One region of the Pantoea sp. F_5 genome, then DNA from elsewhere that is predicted to be linked to it. Evidence: predicted binding sites of a transcription regulator. Region 1 holds the regulator's gene; each other region holds the start of a gene.
What was found. Region 1 encodes PurR, which represses purine synthesis genes. Its sites were predicted from a motif close to CANGCAAACGTTTGCNTG; they were not measured.
Positions count from the first base shown of each region.

Region 1 (5,177 bases):
AAGACCTCGCTTAAAACCGCCCGTATCAGCAAAAATAAAGAAAAAAAACGCTATGGTCATCAGCGCCTGCTGAAAACCGCTGAGGTCACCACCAGCGAACCTGGCACGATTAAAATGAGCAAATCTCACCGTCAGCGCTACCAGAAAGCGCGCGAAACCGCGATGACTAAGCTGATGGGACAGCTGGGTAAACCTTATCTGTGGGGCGGCACCTCACCACATACTGGTTTCGATTGCAGCGGTCTGGTCTGGTATGCCTATAAAGATCTGGTGAAGTTCAAGATCCCGCGTACCGCTAACGAGATGTATCACCTGCGTGACGCTGCGCCAATCAAGCGTGAATCGCTGGAGAAAGGCGATCTGGTCTTCTTCCGCATTAACGGCCGCGGTACTGCGGATCACGTCGGCGTTTACCTGGGCAATGGCAAGTTTATTCAGTCGCCACGTACCGGCAAAGATATTCAGATCAGTGCATTAGGGGAAGACTACTGGCAGCGCCACTATATTGGTGCGCGTCGTGTGATGACGCCGAAAAACATTCGCTGATCAGCACTACAGTTCGAAAAAAGCCGGGATAATCCCGGCTTTTTTATTAGTGCAGAATGGCAGTAAAACTAAAGGCCACAATCATCAGCAGACAGCCGACAGTAGTCATCAAAGCCAGTTTCAAATCAGTACTCATTACCTGCTCCTTAGTCACACACTTTGTAGGGATATGGCATTTTCCCACATGACCTGGTAAAAATCTCGTTTTATCCGTTCAGCCTTGTTAGAATCCCGCCTTTGTTGCGCAACGCGCGCAACCCTGATTCCGTTTGCGCATCTTTTCAGGCGTTTTTTCTCCGCCAGCAGCCTGTTTACCGGCCAGAAAAACCGTATTTTTGCGGAAAATTCCCTGAGAAGACGCAAACGTTTAACATTACGCTTATCATAGAGTTAGGTAAGCAATGGAGTCCGATTTTCATGGCAACAATTAAAGATGTGGCGAAACGCGCTGGCGTCTCAACGACCACCGTTTCGCACGTCATCAATAAAACCCGCTTTGTCGCTGAAGAGACGCGCGAGGCGGTCTGGCAGGCAATTAAAGAATTGCACTACTCGCCGAGCGCTGTCGCGCGCAGCCTGAAAGTAAACCACACCAGGACGCTGGGTCTGCTTGCCACGTCCAGCGAAGCGCCCTATTTCGCTGAAATTATTGAGGCGGTTGAAAATCACTGTTTTGATAAAGGTTATACGCTGATTCTGGGGAATGCGCATAACGACCTGCAAAAACAGCGCGCCTACCTCAGCATGATGGCGCAGAAGCGCGTCGATGGCCTGCTGGTGATGTGCTCTGAGTATCCGGACGATCTGCTGCAGATGCTGGAAGAGAACCGCAATATCCCGATGGTGGTGATGGACTGGGGCGAATCGCGCGCAGACTTCACCGACACGGTCCTGGATAATGCTTTCCAGGGTGGCTATCTGGCGGGACGCTATCTGATTGAACGTGGACACCGTGATATTGGTGCGATTCCCGGTCAGATGGAGCGTAACACCGGCGGCGGACGTCATGCCGGCTTCCTGAAGGCGCTGGAAGAAGCGGGTATTCAGCCACGCGCGGAGTGGATTGTGCAGGGTGACTTTGAGCCGGAGTCGGGCTATCAGGCGATGCAGCAGATCCTGTCGCAAAAGCAGCGCCCGACCGCCGTGTTCTGCGGCGGCGACATCATGGCGATGGGGGCCATTTGCGCCGCCGACGAAATGGGTCTGCGCGTGCCGCAGGATATTTCGGTTATCGGTTATGATAATGTGCGCAACGCACGCTATTTCGCCCCTGCCCTGACCACGGTGCATCAGCCTAAAGCCCAGTTGGGTGAGAAGGCGCTGGATATGCTGCTCGACCGCATTACCAGTAAGCGCGAAGTGTCACAAACGATTGAGGTCCATCCGACGTTGATTGAGCGGCGTTCAGTAGCTGATGGTCCGTTCCGCGACTATCGCCGCTAATCCTCGCTTAACCACTCCTGATTAAGCGTTCGCGCATCACCCAGATAGCTGAGCAACCAGCCTGTCGCCGGTGATGCGCGATCCTCTGCCCAGCTAACGCAACAGGGACTGTCCGGAAATGCCACCGGCAGCGTCAGCTCCACCAGCTCGCCAGTGTCGAGCAGTGGCCTTGCCAGATGACCCGGCACCATCGCCACGCACAAGCCCGCCTGCACGCACTCCAGTCCGGTTTGCCACTCCGGCACCACCAGCCTGCGCTGGTTATCCAGCGTCCATGTCATTCGACGCGGTAGTGCGCGTGATGTATCTTCCAGTACCAGGGACGGCCAGCTACGCAGCGTGTCGTCATCTATCTTGCTCGCCTGCGTCAGAGGATGATCGGGCGCGACCACGCAGCGCCAGTTGAGCGTACCCATATCACGAAACGCAAACCGTCCCCCCACCGGAATCGCCTGCGTGGCACCAATTGCGACTTCCACCCGGCCATCGGCCAGTGCATCCCAGACACCGTTAAACACTTCGTAGCTGATGATCAGTTCCATATCGGGGAAGTGGCGATAGAAATCTTTGGCCAGCTGTCGGGTACGCTGAGGTTTGGCAATACGGTCAACAGCAATGCTGAGCTGCCCGCGCCAGCCGTTGGCCAGCTGCTGACACTGCCGCCGTGTGGCAAGCATTTTTTTGATGACGCTGCGCCCTTCCCGGACAAAATGCTCCCCTGCAGGCGTCAGCACCACTTCACGATGCTGGCGTTCGAACAGCGGCACCGCCAGCCAGTTCTCCAGCTGACGCACTGTATAGCTGATGGCAGAAGGTACCCGATGCAGCTCCTGCGCGGCTGCGCTGAAGCTGCCTCCGCGGGCAACCGCGTCAACGACCTCTAATGCATATTCTGACCACATAATCTGCCTTCAAAAATTTTAACAGCAACCGGCAAATATTACCGTTTCACAGCGGCAAACGCACCTTTTACACTCTGCCGCGTTTATCCTGCAAAAATGAGAATGAGATGCTGTCGAATAAAGGATTTATGCCCTATCTTGCCCTGCTGAGCATGCTCGGCTTTTTAGCCACTGACATGTATCTGCCCGCCTTTGGTGCGATGCAGCAAACATTTAACACCTCGCCTGGTCTGATCAGCGCCAGTATGAGTCTGTTCCTGGCGGGCTTCGCCGTAGGTCAGCTCTTCTGGGGACCGCTTTCCGATCGCATCGGCCGTAAACCCGTACTGCTGGCCGGACTGGCCATGTTTGGCGTCGGCTGTGCGGGCATGTTGTGGGTGAATGATATTGCTCTGATGCTGACGCTGCGCTTTGTGCAGGCGATAGGCGTCTGTGCTGCGGCCGTGAGCTGGCAGGCGCTGGTAGTGGATCGCTACCCCGCCGCGCGCGCCAACAAAGTCTTTGCAACGATTATGCCGCTGGTTGCGCTCTCCCCGGCGCTGGCCCCGTTGCTGGGTGCCTGGCTGATCGGCCATTTCCACTGGCGTTCGATTTTCCTGGTGCTGACGCTGATTGCGGTGGCGTTGATTCTGACCACGCTGCGTTTGCCCACAGTACGCCCGGAAGCACGTGAAAAAGGAGCACAGCCCGGCTTCCTCACTCTGTTGAAATCCCGGGTCTACAGCGGCAACGTGCTGATCTACTCCGCCTGTTCTGCCAGTTTTTTTGCCTGGCTGACCGGCTCGCCGTTCATTCTGGCGGATCTGGGCCTTTCGCCCGCCGATATCGGCCTGAGTTATGTGCCCCAGACGCTCGCCTTTTTGATTGGCGGATTCGGCTGTCGCGCCATGCTCAACCGCTTTCATGGCGCTCAGCTGTTACCGTGGCTGCTGGGCATTTACAGCCTGAGCATTCTGGCGCTGTTTGCCGTAGCACTGTCAGGCAACAGCATGCTGGTGAGCCTGATGGTGCCGTTCTGTGGGATGGCGCTGGCTAACGGCGCAATTTATCCGATTGTGGTTTCCAGTGCGCTGACGCCCTTCCCGCACGCCACCGGTAAAGCAGCCGCATTGCAGAACACCTTACAACTCGGACTCTGCTTTGCTGCAAGCCTGGCAGTCTCTGCCGGATTAACCCAGGCGCTGTTTACCACTACGCTGATAATGACGGTAACGATTCTGCTGGCGCTACTCGGTTACGCTCTGCAGCGTACCGCAAGCGCACAAACTGTTGTTGCCTCTCCGCAACCTGCCTGCCAGGATAATCACTGATACACTGACTTTTTCGTTAGCCTCCTAACAATAAGTCATTGAATATTGACCCGCGTGAGCATATACTCATTCGGGTCAACAAATCTGTAATAAATCAACAATATAATAACGTAATAATCTGATTGGTACCCTGTTGCCGGGACGGTATTTGCGCGCGTTATTCTTACCCTGACCGACCTGCTGCAGGCTATTGCAGTCCTCTGTATCACACAGTCAACCGTTGTGCGGAGTCATCCGTACCGTTTCTCAATGCCTGACGAAATTGACTACTCTTTGTTCAGGTTCAGATTGGACAGGTGGTGGAAAAGCTATGAGTTCATCTTATGCAGAAGCAGTGAGTCCTGAAGAAAACCATTGGTATCGCATCGTCCACGAAATGCTGGAAAAAGCGGATATTGAAATTAATGGTTCACGTCCCTGGGATATTCATATTAATCATCCCGGCTTTTTTAAGCGTGTTCTACAGGAAGGATCGCTTGGGCTCGGCGAGAGCTATATGGATGGGTGGTGGGAGTGCGACCGGCTGGATATTTTCTTCCATCAGGTGCTTAAACATAAACTCGATCAGCAACTCCCGCATCACTTTAAAGATACGCTGCGCATCGCCGCTGCCCGCTTAACCAATCTGCAGTCGAAAAAGCGGGCCTGGATTGTCGGTAAAGAGCATTACGACCTGGGTAACGATCTCTTTTCACGGATGCTTGACCCCTATATGCAATATTCCTGTGGCTACTGGAAAGAGGCCACGACCCTGGCAACAGCGCAGGAAGCCAAGCTGGATATGATTTGCCGTAAATTAGCGCTGGAACCCGGAATGTCGCTGTTGGATATCGGCTGTGGCTGGGGCGGACTCGCGGAATTTGCCGCACGTCATTACGGCGTCAAAGTGCATGGCGTGACGATTTCCGCCGAACAACAGAAACTGGCGCAGCAGCGCTGTAGCGGATTAGATGTCACGATTCTGTTGCAGGATTAT
Region 1 covers NZ_VWUO01000002.1:454,102-459,278, reverse strand. The annotation lists gene F3I44_RS04660 (C40 family peptidase) at 1-546, shown strand, start outside; gene F3I44_RS04655 (YnhF family membrane protein) at 593-682, opposite strand; gene purR (HTH-type transcriptional repressor PurR) at 964-1,989, shown strand; gene punR (DNA-binding transcriptional activator PunR) at 1,986-2,891, opposite strand; gene punC (purine nucleoside transporter PunC) at 2,999-4,201, shown strand; gene cfa (cyclopropane fatty acyl phospholipid synthase) at 4,512-5,177, shown strand, end outside.

Region 2 (5,177 bases), 330 kb from region 1:
AATGTTCGCCTTCACCATAGGCGTGACGAATCAGCCGGCTCTCACCATGATGCGTTCCCTGATTGTGAGGAGGATGACCGCTGTCGATCATTAATACCGATAAACCTGCCTGGGTAGCATAGTAGCCAGCCGCCGCGCCCACTGAACCGCTGCCGACGACGATAAGATCATAAATCATGATAACGACACTCTAAGAGTCAGATAATCAAAAGCATACCAGAAACAGAAACGAAAAAGGCACCCCTGAGGGCGCCTCTTTGATGCGGCAGATATTAATGCTTATTAAGAAGTCGTTCTGGTTGCTCAGCTGATTCTATCTTGGCGATGCCCGCTTCGAGGATCGAGATAAACTGCCTTGCCACATCCGTTGTCAGCCAGTAGGTTGGGCCAACATCCGCTTCTTCTTCTTTTTGATCCTGCGACGACAGCGAGTGCAGGCGGATCATCATGGCATCATAGCTATCAACGGTACTGATGTCCCAGCCCACCAGCGGATGGGTCTGGATAACGTCTTTTCTTCTGTCCATTATAACCTCCTTATTACTCGTTAAACGAAGTGCATGATGAGGTTCAATGCGGCTTTTTTATTGCGATAGCGAGACAATTATAACAGTAAAAGTGGGTATCACTGTTTAAAAAATGCCGTGAACCAGCTTCTCACAGAATATTTGTGTTTGAAAGGAGGACGTTGAAAAATAAAATGCCTGGCGGGCAGGCATTTTTATCACTGTTCAATGGGCATGTAAAAGCGGGTTAAGCCGCGTGAGCGAACTTAAAGTGTCGGGGTTTCCGGCACAATGCCACCGCCACGTTTTTGCAGTGTTTCTGCAAGACGGGCAAAGTGCTGCTGAAGCTGCTCATCATGATTTTGATTTTGGGCTTCCAGCGACAGATTGTGCACCAGCAACTGACTGGCACGATCGTCAAGACAGAAAATCAGACTGGAAAAGGCATTTTCCAGCACCGTTAAACGACGCTTTTGATCACCAATCAGTGCTAACAACTCACCAAAGGTCATCGCCTCTTCCGGTTTATCAGTAGTCATGGTGTCGCACCTCCTGTTATGCGTGACGAGCGCAAGGATAGGGCATTGATCATTAAGAGTCTAGATGCAGAGAGGGAGAAGTGCGAGAGGGGAGAAAAGATAAAAAAACCGGGTGGCGACACCCGGAAAAAAAGCACAGTGGCGGTTAATCAGTAATGAACCAGTCGTCAGCGCTTTCCCACGTCTGCTGCAGGATTTCGCTGATCTGGTCGCGCGTCTCTTTTCCACCGCCCAGCACGCTGAGATTGTTGGCACTGGCGTAACGTACCTTGACGTGATTGGTCGAGTCAGGGAACTGTTCGTCGATGCGGCGCGATAATTCATCGCTTAACGCTTCAATCGCGCCAGCAGGAAGAGGTCGGGTATTGGATACGGTAATTTCAACGCGCATAATAGCCTCCGATTAAGATACTGTATATATTTACAGTATCATTGAGCCGGAGGCAAGTAAAATTATGCAATGCGCCAGTTCAGCGTTTCACCGGCCAGGAACGGCACCAGTGAGTGGCTGCCGAGTGCAATTGACTCTGGCACCTGCCACGGCTCACGCACCAGCGTGATCGTCCCCTCATTCAGCGGCAGGCCGTAAAAACGCGGGCCATTTTCAGAACAGAATGCTTCAAAATGTTCCAGCGCGTTCAGCTCTTCAAAAACGGTGGCGTAGGCGGGCAACGACGTCGGTGCATTAAATACGCCCGCACAGCCGCAGCTGGACTCTTTGAGATGACGCAGATGCGGCGCGGTGTCGGTGCCAAGGAAGAAGCGTGGATTCCCGCTTGCCACCACTTTACGCAGCGCTTCCTGATGCACGTTGCGCTTAAGGATTGGCAGACAGTAGAGGTGCGGGCGAATACCGCCCACCAGCATGTGGTTGCGGTTAAACATCAGATGCTGCGGGGTAATAGTTGCGCCCAGTGTTTCACCGGCATCGGCAACATATTGAGCGGCATCCTGCGTCGTAATGTGCTCCATCACCACTTTCAGTGCCGGAAACTGGCTGCGTAGCGGCACCATCACGGTTTCAATAAAGCGGGCTTCACGGTCAAAAATGTCGATATGCGCATCAGTGACTTCACCATGGATCAACAGTGGCATACCGATCTTTTGCATCCGATCCAGCACGCGAGCAATGGACGCGATGTTGGTCACGCCATGGCTGGAGTTGGTGGTGGCGTGCGCCGGATAGAGCTTCGCCGCGGTGAACAGACCGGCGGTGAAACCGCGCTCAAGCTCATCAGGATCCAGCGAGTCGGTCAGGTAGCAGGTCATCAGCGGCGTAAAGGCGTGATCGGCGGGTAGCGCCGCCAGAATGCGATCGCGGTACGCTTCACCGGCCGCCACGCTGGTTACCGGGGGCACCAGGTTTGGCATCACAATGGCACGACCATTCACCGCGCTGGTATAGGGCAGGACCGTTTTGAGCATCTCATCATCACGCAGATGAATATGCCAGTCGTCAGGGCGACGCAGGGTAAGTTGCTGAGGTTGTGCTGTCATCTGTGAAGCTCCGGCAGAAAGGAAACAAAAGGCATGTTTTGGCCGGGGTCTAAGCATAGGGATTCAGGCAACCGTTTGCACCTGCTTTTTATGCCGCCAGAGAAAATCCGCGCCGGATGGCGCGGAAATCGGGATTACTGCGTAAAGGGAATGACCAGTTCGCCAGGCTTCACTTCCAGTCCTTTGGCAAATTTCTTCGCCAGCGACTCGCCTTTGCTGCGGTCTGCGCTGAGCACATAGGCGGGTTTTTGATCAAAATAACTTTTCAGCGACTGATTCAGATAAGGCGTCAGTGTCTTCATGATGGATGCCATTTTTTCCGGGGCCACCTGGGCGTCTACAATCTCCAGATCGCGCAGATAAATTGCGCCCTGCTGCTGATCATAAACCGGCTGAGCACGCATTTTCAGCTGCATATCGGCCTGCTGCGGGCCAAACAGTGAGGTAACGTTGATTTTTGCATTACCGGAGAGCGTCACTTTACCCGGTTCTTCGCGACCAATCTGACTGGTCAGGTTGTTCAGCACGATGTGTGCGTTAACCAGCCCGGAAACGCCAATATCTTTCTCGTAGTTATTGTGCTTCTGCAGCGCCTGGTTTACTTCCTGTTCGCTGATGGTGTATTGCGTCAGTTGATTACATCCGCTAACCAGCAGCGCCATCAACAGGGCAGTCAGCCCGAAAAAAGCCTTTTTCATCGATCTTTATCCTGAATATCAGAGCCAGTAAACAGGCCATAGCCTGCCTGAATGCGTGGCGGGTGTCATCAGGAAAGGGATGAGAAACGCCGCAGCGTCTCTCATCTGGGGCGGGACTAATGCGCTATCGAAGAGAGCAGATTAACCTGAGTCTGTTTCGCCATGTTATCGCGGTAGTCCGCGACCCGGCTCGGCCAGTCGATTCCGGCGACCAGCGTCAGAGAGCGGAGTAGCGGGAAGAGATTAAAATCATCTTGCGATAGCTCGCCGTTTACCGCATTGGGCTGAACGATTAATTTGTCCAGTTTGCGCAGATCCTCACTTACATTCTTAATCAGCCCGGCCGAGTGGCTTTTCAGCGTCTCAAAATCACCGATACTCGCCTGTTTTTTGCTGCGGAAATAGTCACGCGCCTCAGGCGTCGCGAACTCGGCAAACGCCGCTTCGGCAATGCGCGGCAGCAGCAGTTTATTGACATAGCTGTTCATGTGACGCAGCCAGTCGCCAATTGCCGGGTTCAGCGCGCCAGTGATCAGCGGCGCGCCATCCTGCTGATCGACGTAATGCACGATCTCCATGCTCTCAGGCATTGCGCTGCCATCCTGCTTTTGCAGAATCGGTGCCATTTTCTGCCCGATCAGTCGTTTTGGCGTCTCTTCATCGTCGTTGAGCATCACCACCAGCTCAACCGGCTTATTTTTCAGACCAAAAATCATTCGCGCTTTAACGCAGAAAGGACAATGGTCATAGATATAGAGTTTCATCCTGATCTCCCGGATTTTTACAGGTTTAGTGTTTAACAGAGTGAATCAATTCATCCTGTTTCGGGCGCGTAAAAAGTATGGAAGAGATTACCCTGCAGGGCAAACCTGCCAGCCAGCATGTGTGCTGTAGTAGGACAAACCAACTGTTCGCCGCTGTGATAACAGAGCAAAATCAACCTCTTTAAAGCTAAACTGCTGTAACGTTTTACCGCAGCCCAGGCGGCGGTTATAGTGAAAGCCGGGTAATGACGGCTATCACTCACAGCCATTGATTTCAGGAGTCAGGATGTTTGGCTATCGTTCTGCCGCGCCCCGGGTGCGATTAACCACCGATCGTCTGGTGGTCCGTCTGGTTCACGAACGTGATGCCTGGCGAATGGCAGATTACTATTCGGAAAACCGACTGTTTTTAAAACCATGGGAGCCGGTGCGCGACGATAGCCACTGCTACCCTTCGGGCTGGCAGGCGCGCCTCGGGCTGATTTCCGACATGCACAAGCAGGGAACGGCCTTCTATTTTATTCTCATGGACAGCGATGAAACCGAAGTGCGTGGCGTGGCGAACTTCAGTAACGTGCTGCGCGGTTCCTTTCACGCCTGTTATCTCGGCTATTCACTGGGTGAAAAGTGGCAGGGGCAGGGGCTGATGTTCGAAGCCTTGCAGTCGGCTATCCGTTATATGCAGCGCCAGCAGCATATTCACCGCATCATGGCGAACTACATGCCGCACAACCAGCGCAGCGGCGATCTGCTGGCGCGACTCGGTTTTGAGAAAGAGGGTTACGCGAAAGATTATCTGCTGATCGACGGACGCTGGCAGGATCACGTGCTGACAGCCTTAACTCTGCGGGAATGGACGCCTGACCGGCGTGGACAATAATGAGGACGTGAGCATGAAGATGGCTTTATCAGCGCAGGCGTTGCGCGTGCTGGGCTGCCTGCTGGAGAAGCAGGTCACCACGCCAGAGCAGTATCCGCTATCACTGAATGGCGTGGTGGTGGCCTGTAATCAGAAATCGAATCGCGAGCCGGTGGTGGAGCTGAGTGAAAGCGAGGTACAGAATCAGCTCGATCAGCTGGAAAAGCGTCATCTGGTCACCGGCAGCAGCGCCGCCGGACAGCGGGTGGTAAAATATGAGCAGCGTTTTTGTAACTCCGCGTTTGGCACACTGA
Region 2 covers NZ_VWUO01000002.1:123,460-128,636, forward strand. The annotation lists gene solA (N-methyl-L-tryptophan oxidase) at 1-178, opposite strand, end outside; gene bssS (biofilm formation regulator BssS) at 273-527, opposite strand; gene F3I44_RS03070 (hypothetical protein) at 773-1,045, opposite strand; gene dinI (DNA damage-inducible protein I) at 1,191-1,436, opposite strand; gene pyrC (dihydroorotase) at 1,499-2,542, opposite strand; gene F3I44_RS03085 (lipoprotein) at 2,677-3,240, opposite strand; gene grxB (glutaredoxin 2) at 3,357-4,004, opposite strand; gene rimJ (ribosomal protein S5-alanine N-acetyltransferase) at 4,291-4,884, shown strand; gene F3I44_RS03100 (DUF480 domain-containing protein) at 4,898-5,177, shown strand, end outside.
Region 2: a site for PurR is predicted at 2,607-2,624, ahead of pyrC (dihydroorotase). Genes of this name have one in related genera too.

Region 3 (5,177 bases), on a different contig from region 1:
ATATCGAGACTAAAACCCGATTCAGGTACACCGTTCTGAATAATCTTCTGGCTGATATCGGCTTTTACCGATTCGCAGGATGCCTGCGCCATCAGCGGCAGAGCTAAAAACGCCGCGCTTAACAAAACCCTCTGTAGCTTCATCACGTCTTCCTTATGTTAGTCGTCCGTCATTACTATAGCTCAAATTTACGGCGCTACCGGGCGACCTGAACGGCGATCCAGACAACGCAGGGTGTTAGGTTCCCAGTAGGCGTTGAGATTGAGGCTCTGCTCGCACTTGTCGCGGGTATCAAAGGCGCGATCGGTTTTATCAAACTCTTTTTCGACGCGGGTATTCACTTTGTGGCGCAGCATACGCGTGTCATTCCATTGCTCTTTGTCCTGACGCGCTGCTTCATTGCTCAGCGCAGAACTGCCATCTTCAATGATCAGACGATTAGTATTCGCAGTGGCAGTCACAGCTGCTGTGGAAAGCAGCACCATCAGCACGGCAGGGATCATTTTTTTCATCACAATTTCCTTTAGTTAACGCAAACATCGCCATCCGGGACGGCTGTTGCAGCGAGTACTCATAGTATATCATCGCCGTTTCTTTGCTCACCAGCGGTGAGTCGTTTGTTTATGTTCAGGAGAGGTAAGCGTGCTGATTAAGACCGCCTTGCTGTTTTTTATAACCGCGCTGGCGGAGATTACCGGCTGCTTTCTGCCGTGGTTGTGGCTGAAGAAAGGGGGATCGACGTGGCTGTTACTGCCTGCAGTCGCCAGTCTGGCGCTGTTTGTCTGGCTGCTGACGCTGCATCCGGCTGCCAGCGGACGGGTGTATGCCGCCTACGGTGGCGTCTACGTGCTCACCGCACTGCTCTGGTTACGGGTGGTGGATGGTGTGAAGTTAAGTGCGTGGGACTGGAGCGGGGCATTGATTGCCTTAAGCGGCATGCTGATCATCGTCATGGGCTGGGGACGCGGTTAACGCCAGCCATAATGGCTGGCGCGGCAGAGGCTTACGGCTTATGCACTTTAAGACCCGCCAGCGTCTGGCTGACCGGCATCATCTCCAGGCTATTGATATTGACATGCTCAGGCAACGTGGCGACCCACCAGACCGCTTCTGTCACATCTTCCGGCGTCAGAGCAGTAGCACCTTCATAGACCTGACCGGCTTTGTCATCATCGCCTTTAAAGCGCACGTTAGAAAACTCGGTGCCGCCAACCAGACCCGGCTCAATGTCGGTAACACGTAGCGCGGTGCCGTGCAGATCGGTACGCAGGTTCAGGCTGAACTGACGCACAAAGGCTTTGGTCGCTCCGTAAACGTTGCCCCCGGCATACGGCCAACTGCCGGCAATGGAACCGATATTGATGATATGACCCACATCCCGCTCCACCATCTGTGGCAGCAGGGCGCGGGTCATATAGACCAGCCCCTTGGTGTTGGTGTCGATCATATTTTCCCAGTCTTCAACGTTAGCTTTGTGCGCAGGCTCAATGCCCAGCGCCAGACCGGCGTTATTGACCAGCACGTCGATATTGCGCCATTCCGCCGGTAACTGCGCCACCGCCTCTTCAATAGCGGCACGGTTACGCACATCCAGCTGTACGGTATAAAGATTGTCGCCCAGCTCATCCTTCAGCGCTTTCAGACGTTCAGCGCGTCGTCCGGTGGCAATTACTTTGTGACCGTTCTTAATAAAGCGGCGGGTGATGCTTTCACCAAAACCGGCAGTCGCGCCGGTGACAAAAATAATCATCTCACTGTTCCTTATGCCATTTTCAGAGTCGATGGCTTCACCATAGCATTTCATTTCTGCTTCTGCGCGTGGAAAAGTAGCCTGGCCTGTAAACGTATTTTAACGGGTATCCCGCTGCGCCTTTTCAGGGCAGCCTGCACCGTAAAAGGGCGGATTATCGGGTGGCAGGCCATACTCAGGTTAACCTATCTGCGCGATATCGAATCGCAACCGTTTGCATCGGCTCCGCAAACGGTTGCGACGCTATCAAAGGCCACCTTTGTTGCGCAACGCTCACTTTATGTCATTAATATACTGATATTTAAGCGCTTTTTTTGTATTTCAGATCTGGCATGCAGGTTGCAGGGTTATTAACAGAGAATCATCTGCAGATAATTAATCGCGCTTTCAGAAAGGACATACCATGCTATCAGCAACCGATACGGCGATACGCGCCAGCTTTTTTGACTTCACTGGCGTGGTGGATCATCCCGATGACCTGACCGGAAAGGCTCGCTACCTGGAGGATGGCCTGCTGCTGCTGCGCGACGGACACGTAATTGGGCTGGATAGCTGGGAGAACAGCGAGGCGAAGCTGGCGGGACAGCCTGTTATCGATCTGCGCGGCAAATTGATCGTGCCGGGCTTTGTCGATACCCATATTCACTATCCGCAGACGGAAATGATTGGTGCCTTTGGCGAACAGTTGCTGGAGTGGCTGAATCATTACACCTTCCCGGTCGAAGCGCAGTATCACTGCCCGGATCACGCCGCAAAGATGTCCGCCTTTTTCCTGCATCAGCTGCTCTCCAACGGCACCACCAGCGCGCTGGTGTTTGGCACCGTGCATCCGCAATCGGTGGAGGCGCTGTTCAGCGCGGCTGAAGCCCTGAACATGCGGCTGATTGCCGGCAAAGTGATGATGGATCGTAATGCGCCCGACAATCTCATCGAAACCCCTGAACAGAGCTATCAGCAGACGCGAGCGCTGATTGAACGCTGGCACAAGCGTGGACGGCTGAATTATGCCCTGACGCCGCGCTTTGCGCCGACCTCATCCCCGCAGCTGCTGGAGAAAGTGCAGCAGCTGCGTCAGGCATTCCCGGATACCTGGCTGCACACCCATCTCAGCGAAAACCCGCAGGAGGTTGCCTGGGTGAAAGAACTGTTCCCGGAGCGCGAGGGTTATCTGGATGTTTATCATCATCATCAGCTGACCGGTCGCCGCAGCGTCTTTGCGCACTGTCTGCATCTGGAAGAGCAGGAATGGCAGTGTCTGCACGATACCGATTCCTCCATTGCCTTCTGTCCTACCTCAAACCTGTTCCTGGGCAGCGGCCTGTTTAACATCAAACGCAGCTGGCAGCAGGGCGTAAAAGTGGGGATTGGCACCGATGTTGGCGCAGGCACCACCTTTAATATGCTGCAGACCCTGGGCGAAGCCTACAAAGTGGGCCAGCTACAGCACTACCGGCTCAGCGCCGCTGAAGCCTTTTATCATGCCACGCTGGGCGGGGCGCATGCGCTGGATCTCGACCATGCGATCGGGAATTTCAGCGTCGGTAAAGAGGCGGACTTTGTGGTGCTCGATCCGGCGGTCTCTGCGCTTCAGCAACTTCGCATCGGCAACAGCAAAGATATCTGGGAAAAACTGTTTGTCTTAATGACGCTGGGCGACGACCGCAACATTGCCCAGACCTGGGTCGGTGGTCGTCCGGTCTGGCAGCGCGATGCACAGGAGCAAGCCGCATGATTCAGTTTCTGTTAAATAACCAGCTGGTCAGCGAAGATGCGCTCGACCCGAATCTCACGGTGCTCAACTACCTGCGCACTCGTCAGCATCGGCCTGGCACTAAAGAGGGCTGCGCCTCCGGCGACTGCGGTGCCTGCAGCGTCACGCTGGGTAACGCTGTCGGCGGTGAGATGCAGTATGAAACGGTTAACAGCTGCCTGACGCTGGTCTCTGCGTTACAGGGCAAACAGCTGATCACGGTTGAGGATCTGCGTCACGGTCGCGCACTGCACCCGGCGCAACAGGCGATGGTCGACTGCCACGGATCGCAATGCGGGTTCTGCACGCCAGGCTTTGTGATGTCGCTGTTCAGCCTGCAAAAAAAGGCGGCGGGCTGGGATCGGCATCAGGCGGAAACCGCACTGGCGGGCAACCTCTGTCGCTGCACCGGCTACCGGCCAATTATGGCTGCGGCCGAACAGCTCTGCTCGCAGCCGATCACTGACCAGTTTGATCATGGCGCTGCTGCCACGGTGCAGCGGCTGGCGGCGCTGGCCACCCCCGAGATGCAGGAGATAGGCGATGAGGGTCGCCGCTGCTTTCTGCCTAAAACCCCGTCACAGCTGGCCGAAATCTATCTGGCGCATCCCGATGCGAAGCTGCTTGCGGGTGGCACCGATCTCAGCCTGCAGATCACCCAGCAGCATAAAAAAATACCACTGCTGATTGCACTGGAGCAGGTTGCCGCACTGAAAGTCTGCAGCGAATTTGACGATCACTTTCTGTTGGGTGCAGGCGCATCGCTGCAGCAGGTCAGCGAGTTTCTCGCCAGTCGCATTCCCGGCGTCAGTGAGATGCTGCAGCGCTTTGCTTCACTGCAAATCCGTTTACAGGGGACACTCGGCGGCAACATCGGTAACGCCTCTCCGATAGGGGATGCCTCGCCGGTGCTGCTGGCCCTCAATGCCAGCTTGCTGCTGCAGCGCGGAGAGCAGCAGCGCAGCCTGCCGCTGGATCAGTTCTTTACCGGCTACCGGCAGACGCAGCTGGAAAAAGGGGAGTTTATCCGTGCCATTCGCATCAATAAAGTGACGGTGTCACCTGATTTCGTGGCATGGAAAGTCTCGAAGCGGCTGGATGATGATATTTCGGCGGTGTTTGCTGCCTTTAACCTGCAAATGGAACAGGGCATTGTCAGTTCCGCCCGCATCGCTTTTGGTGGCATGGCGGCCACACCGCAACGCGCCCGTCACTGTGAACAGGCGCTGATCGGTCAGCCGCTGAATGCCGTGACGGTGTCACGAGCAGCCGCCGCGCTGGCTGAAGATTTCCAGCCGCTTTCTGATTTCCGCGCCAGCAGTGACTACCGCCTTCAGGTGGCACGCAATCTGCTCCGCCGCTACTGGCATCGCCATAATGGCGAAATAACCTGTCTTGAGGTCTCCCGCTATGTCTCATAACCGTCCTGAACTCAACGAAGAGGTGATCAAGGCGCAGTATGCCGCGGATTTACAGAGCGGCGTGGGTCGCAGTCACCGTCATGAAAGCGCGGAAAAACATGTCTCCGGCGAGGCGCGTTTTATCGACGACAAGCCTGAACTGCCGGGTCTGCTGCATCTCTGTCCGCGCCTGAGTGAGCATGCGCATGCACGCATCCTGCGCATAGATGTGCAGCCCTGTTATGCCGTGCCTGGCGTTGTCAGCGTCTTAACCTGG
Region 3 covers NZ_VWUO01000004.1:134,428-139,604, reverse strand. The annotation lists gene F3I44_RS07290 (DUF1161 domain-containing protein) at 1-143, opposite strand, end outside; gene F3I44_RS07285 (DUF1283 family protein) at 189-512, opposite strand; gene F3I44_RS07280 (YnfA family protein) at 646-972, shown strand; gene ydfG (bifunctional NADP-dependent 3-hydroxy acid dehydrogenase/3-hydroxypropionate dehydrogenase YdfG) at 1,004-1,750, opposite strand; gene guaD (guanine deaminase) at 2,154-3,482, shown strand; gene xdhA (xanthine dehydrogenase small subunit) at 3,479-4,921, shown strand; gene xdhB (xanthine dehydrogenase molybdopterin binding subunit) at 4,911-5,177, shown strand, end outside.
Region 3: a site for PurR is predicted at 1,954-1,971, ahead of guaD (guanine deaminase). Genes of this name have one in related genera too.

Region 4 (5,177 bases), on a different contig from region 1:
CAAAAGTCGCCAATGTAGCGATTGTAACCACCATTTTTGATGCATTTTCTGGCATAGCATACCAGCCTACATAAGAGACGCCCGCGCCACTCAAAAACATTGCGCCTATCAATATGCTGATTAGTATAGACAGATAGCAGACTATTTTTTGCATAAGACCCTCAGCTGTCATTAGTCATGGAGACTAACTTCACCAGGTACATTGACCACCAAAACTATTCCCGGCATTGCTGTTTCCAGAATTATTAAAACATGAACCAATACCACCACCAATGGCACTTGCCACAGCTGAGCCCGGACCACCTGCTGAACCACCAACCATCCCGCCGAGAATACCATTGAGGCATCCCGCAATTTCAGGATGAGCAGCTACGACCTGTACTACGCCATTACTCGGTCCAAATAGATTACTGGAACTACCCAACTTATTACCATGCTGGCTCGCATAAGAAGACGCTCCAGCATAGGCAGGGTCATATGCACCGCTTGCACCTGTAACTAAAAGACATTGATTATTTTCTAATATTTTCATTTAACAAATTCCTTCTGTTTTTTTATCTTTAGCAATCTCTATTGCCAGCACTTTTATATCAATTCAGTTTTTTATGATCAAATACTTATTATCCTTAATAAAATTCAGCAAAAAACAATTAATATCAAATAGATTCATGGAGATAAACGGTTGTTTTTGAGCTCCTGCCTGTCTTTTTATCTTGCAAGAACATTAATATTTATGTAATTTTGTGATATCGAGCACAATTCGTTCGCAGAGTTAATTTTCATTGCATAGTTTTAACATTTTTGCGCTGAATTTGATTATCGAAAATGAAGTCCATATTTAATAAAAATTATTTTAATGTAATTGTGTAATTAAATAACTCCTGCAGATTCTGGATAGTGTTTACTTAATAATGAAAACATCAAAATTTCATCCTGAAACATGTGGTTTTGCCCTCGTTTAATTTGGTGAATACGGGTAGGGTTCTGATTGAGCACTGTAGATGCAGCCAACGCCGCGACAGTGCGAAGTATGACGGCCGCGGTCCGCCAAAATAATTCGTGCTGTAGCAAGGCGGCAAATGCGCGAATCCCCAGGAGCTGAAATTGGTCAGTGACTGGGGTGAGCAAAAGCAGCCAACGCCGCGACAGTGCGAAGTATGACGGCGGAAGGATAATTCTGGCCTAACAATTGGTGAGTAAACTCTCTCTTATCTTTATGAAGGAGATCAGCCATGCGCGTGTTACTGGTTGAAGATGATGAAATGATCGGCGCGAACCTGCAGCAGGCACTGCAGGGCGCGGGCTGGTCAGTAGATTGGGTGCGCGATGGCGTTTATGCCCAAAATGCCTGGAGCGAAGGCGGCTACAGTTGCGTGCTACTCGATCTCGGCTTACCGCGCGATGACGGTCTGCAGGTGCTGCGCCGGGCGCGCGGCCGCGGCGACGCGACGCCAGTGCTGATTCTTACCGCGCGCGACACGGTCGCGCAGCGGATACAGGGACTCGATAGCGGTGCGGACGACTACCTGCTTAAACCGTTCGATCTCCAGGAAGTGATGGCCCGGATGCGCGCCATTACGCGACGCAGCCACGGTGCAGCAGACTCGGTGCTGGGCAGCGGCGATGTCCAACTGGATATGATGACCCGCGAGGTGCTCTACAAAGGCCAGCGCGAGCAGCTGACGGCACGGGAATATGCCCTGCTCTACGCGCTGCTGGAGCGGCCGGGTGCTATTCTGTCGCGTGAGCAGCTGGAAAACCGTATCTACGGCTGGGGCGATGAAGTCAGCAGCAACGCGGTCGATGTGCTGATCCACGGGATGCGGCGTAAGCTGGACAACGACGTGATCCGTAACGTGCGCGGACTGGGCTGGCGGGTTCCGGCAATATGAAACCTTTCACCTTTATGCGCTCACTGCGCAACAAACTTCTCTCTACCCTGCTGATTATTCATCTGCTGATGATCGGCGGCGTCACCTGGTATTTTTTCAGCTGCTACGGCGATATGGTCGGCACAATGAAGGACGATCAGCTGGCAAAAATCGCTGATGCCTGGTCCACCAATAAACAGATGCCCGCCCTGATGCCAATGCTTATCGCGCCGGACAAGGCAAAGAGCGCCTTTGTGGTTCAGCTCTGGGACGATCAGGGCCAGTTGCGGGCCAGCTCATGGCCGGAGTTGCAGGCCCCGCTGCAAAATCAGCGCGGGTATCACGATGTGCATGTGGGACAGTGCGACGACTGCGAATGGCGTATTTTTACCCGGCCCGGCATGCCCGGCAGCGAGATTAAAACCATCCAGGTCATGCACAACCTCAGCTACATGAAAGCCTCGATGGTGAAGCGGGCGCTGTCGGCGATCATTCCGATGATCCTGATGATGCCGCTGTCGCTGCTGGTGATCTGGCTGGTGGTGCGTAAGATCACGCGCGATCTGCAGGTCGCTTCACGGCAGATTGCGGCGCAGGAAACCCATCATCCACATAATGTCTCACCGGAGGGCTTACCGGATGAGATTCTGCCGCTGGTAGCCGCTTACAACTCGCTGCTGAGTAAGCTACGTGACGCCTGGTCGTCGCAGCGTCAGTTCCTGGAAGATGCTGCCCATGAGCTGCGTACACCAGTAACAGCGGTGACGTTACAACTGGAAAATTTGCGTCAGCACATCCAGCCCGGCGAAGCGAGCCGTCAGTTCAGCCAGCTGGAAGCGGGCGTCACGCGTACCCGGCACCTGGTCACACAGTTACTCAATGTCTCACGCCAGGATGACCAGAGCGTGGTGGCCAGTGTGGAGCATATTGAGCTGGAAGATCTGCTGAAAGAGAGCATTGAGCAGCTGATGGTGGTGGCGGACAAACGCGGCATTGATATCGGCTTTAATGGCTCAACGCAGTACCGTCTGCAGGCCAGCCGTTCCGAATTGCGCAGCCTGTTCGATAACCTGATCGGTAACGCTATGTTGCACACGCCGGAAGGCAGCCTGGTCGATGTGCTACTGCATCGGGTCGCGGGCAAAACGGTGGTCGATATTGTCGATAATGGACCGGGCATGCCGGAATCCTTTATCGAACGCGCGTTCGACCGTTTTACCCGTTCGCCTGATGTCAAAGCCCAGGGCAGCGGGCTGGGACTTTCCATTGTGCGTAACGTCGCACAGAAACATCAGATTCACGTCGCCCTTTCCAACTGCCTGACGCCACAGGGGGCTGTTTGTGGTTTGCAGGTTCGCGTCACCCTTCCCTGATCCCGCCTGTTTGATCACGAACCAGACAACGTAAACGGTTGCCTGGTTCCGTTCGATCCCGGTCATTATTGTGAAGCGCATCACATTTTAGCTGAATTGTAATGCAACACTTTTTGACAAACGTGAGCAAAATCTATTTTCTATCGATCTGTTACAGGCACGCTACGCGGGCTGAAGAACTGGCTGTTTTTTGCTGAATACCTCACTCCCCTCCAGGGACCGACTTCTCTCTGACTGCGTCTGCTGTGCGGCGGTCAAAAGCATGTGGCTGATGATAATGAAATTTAAAACGTTGATAGCAGGTGCCGTGCTGGCATGTTCATTGAGTGGTGCTGCGCAGGCTGCTGAAAGCGATCCGCAGTACCTCTCCGACTGGTGGCATCAGAGCGTTAACGTGGTAGGCAGCTACCACACGCGTTTCGGACCGCAGTTTAACAACGACGTTTATCTGGAATATGAAGCGTTTGCGAAGAAAGAGTGGTTCGATTTCTATGGCTATCTGGACGTGCCTAACTTCTTCGGCGTGGGCAACAGCAATGCCAACGGCGTGTTCGACCACGGTTCACCGATGTTTATGGAGATTGAACCGCGCTTCTCTATCGACAAACTGACCGGCACCAGCCTGGCTTTTGGTCCGTTCAAGGAGTGGTATTTCGCCAATAACTATATCTACGATATGGGCCGCAACAGCGACAACCGTCAGAATACCTGGTATATGGGTCTGGGCACCGATATCGATACGCATAGCGATGTCGGCCTGTCGCTGAACGTCTATGCCAAATATCAGTGGGAAAACTATGGCGCGGCGAACGAAAACAGCTGGGATGGCTATCGCTTCAAGGTGAAATACTTCGTGCCTATCACCCAGCTGTGGGGCGGTAATCTGGGCTATGTGGGCTTCACCAACTTCGACTGGGGTTCTGACCTCAACGAGAAAGGCGGTTCATCACGTACCAGCAACTCCATCGCCTCCAGCCACATTCTGTCACTGGGTTACGATCACTGGCATATTTCTGCGGTGGCGCGTTACTTCCACAACGGCGGACAGTGGGCAGATGGTCAGGAGCTGAACTTCGGCAAAGGACCATTTGAAGTGAAATCGACTGGCTGGGGTTACTACCTGGTGGCGGGTTATAACTTCTGATAATGATAACGGGCGGCTGAAAAAAGCGCCCGTTGCGCAGGAAAACTGGCCTGGGGCGTTAATTCCTCCAGGCCAGCTTTTGAGAGGCAGGTTTAACAACTCAGTCCTGCATCTTACCTTCGGTTATTCCTGTGGCTTCTCAACGTTGATGCGCCATGGAATGTTGAACTTATCAATGAACATCGCGAATCCGTTCGACCAGAATGTCTCCTGCCACTCCGTTGTCACCTTGCCGCCTGCCGACAATTTCTCAAACCAGGCTTTGCCCTCTTCAACATCATTGGTAGAAAGACTGACCGCGTAACCGGCATGTTCAGACGCGGGCGGCTTCTCAGTGTTGCCGTCGCTCAGCATCAGCTCACCGTCACCGATACGCAGCTGGGCATGCATGATCTTTTCTGGCGGCTGCGGCGCTGCGGACTGATCGCCGACCTGCTCACCCTGATCCGGCATGTCACCAAATTTCATTTTGGAGAGCAGCTCTCCCCCGGTCGCCTGCAGGTAAAAGTCGATAGCCTCTTCACAACGGCCATAGAGAAACAGATAAGGACTGACTTGCATCGTAACCTCTATTTGTCGGGTGGATTTTTTACAGTACCTCTACAGTGTAGACGATCGGCTTTACTCACTGATTTTAATGACAATAACGCCGAAAGAGTTGCGCCATATAACTGCTCATCGGCGTCAACGCGGTGTCTTTGCGCTGGATCAGGTAGAAGATCGCTTTCGGCAGAGGCTCGTCGAGCGTCAGCGCCACCAGCGACCGCCCCAGAATGGGATCGTCAATCA
Region 4 covers NZ_VWUO01000008.1:132,432-137,608, forward strand. The annotation lists gene F3I44_RS12695 (hypothetical protein) at 1-154, opposite strand, end outside; gene F3I44_RS12700 (hypothetical protein) at 191-532, opposite strand; gene F3I44_RS12705 (response regulator) at 1,233-1,892, shown strand; gene F3I44_RS12710 (HAMP domain-containing sensor histidine kinase) at 1,889-3,244, shown strand; gene F3I44_RS12715 (nucleoside-specific channel-forming protein Tsx) at 3,522-4,388, shown strand; gene yjdN (VOC family metalloprotein YjdN) at 4,512-4,949, opposite strand; gene F3I44_RS12725 (LysR family transcriptional regulator) at 5,023-5,177, opposite strand, start outside.
Region 4: a site for PurR is predicted at 3,272-3,289, ahead of F3I44_RS12715 (nucleoside-specific channel-forming protein Tsx). Genes of this name have one in related genera too.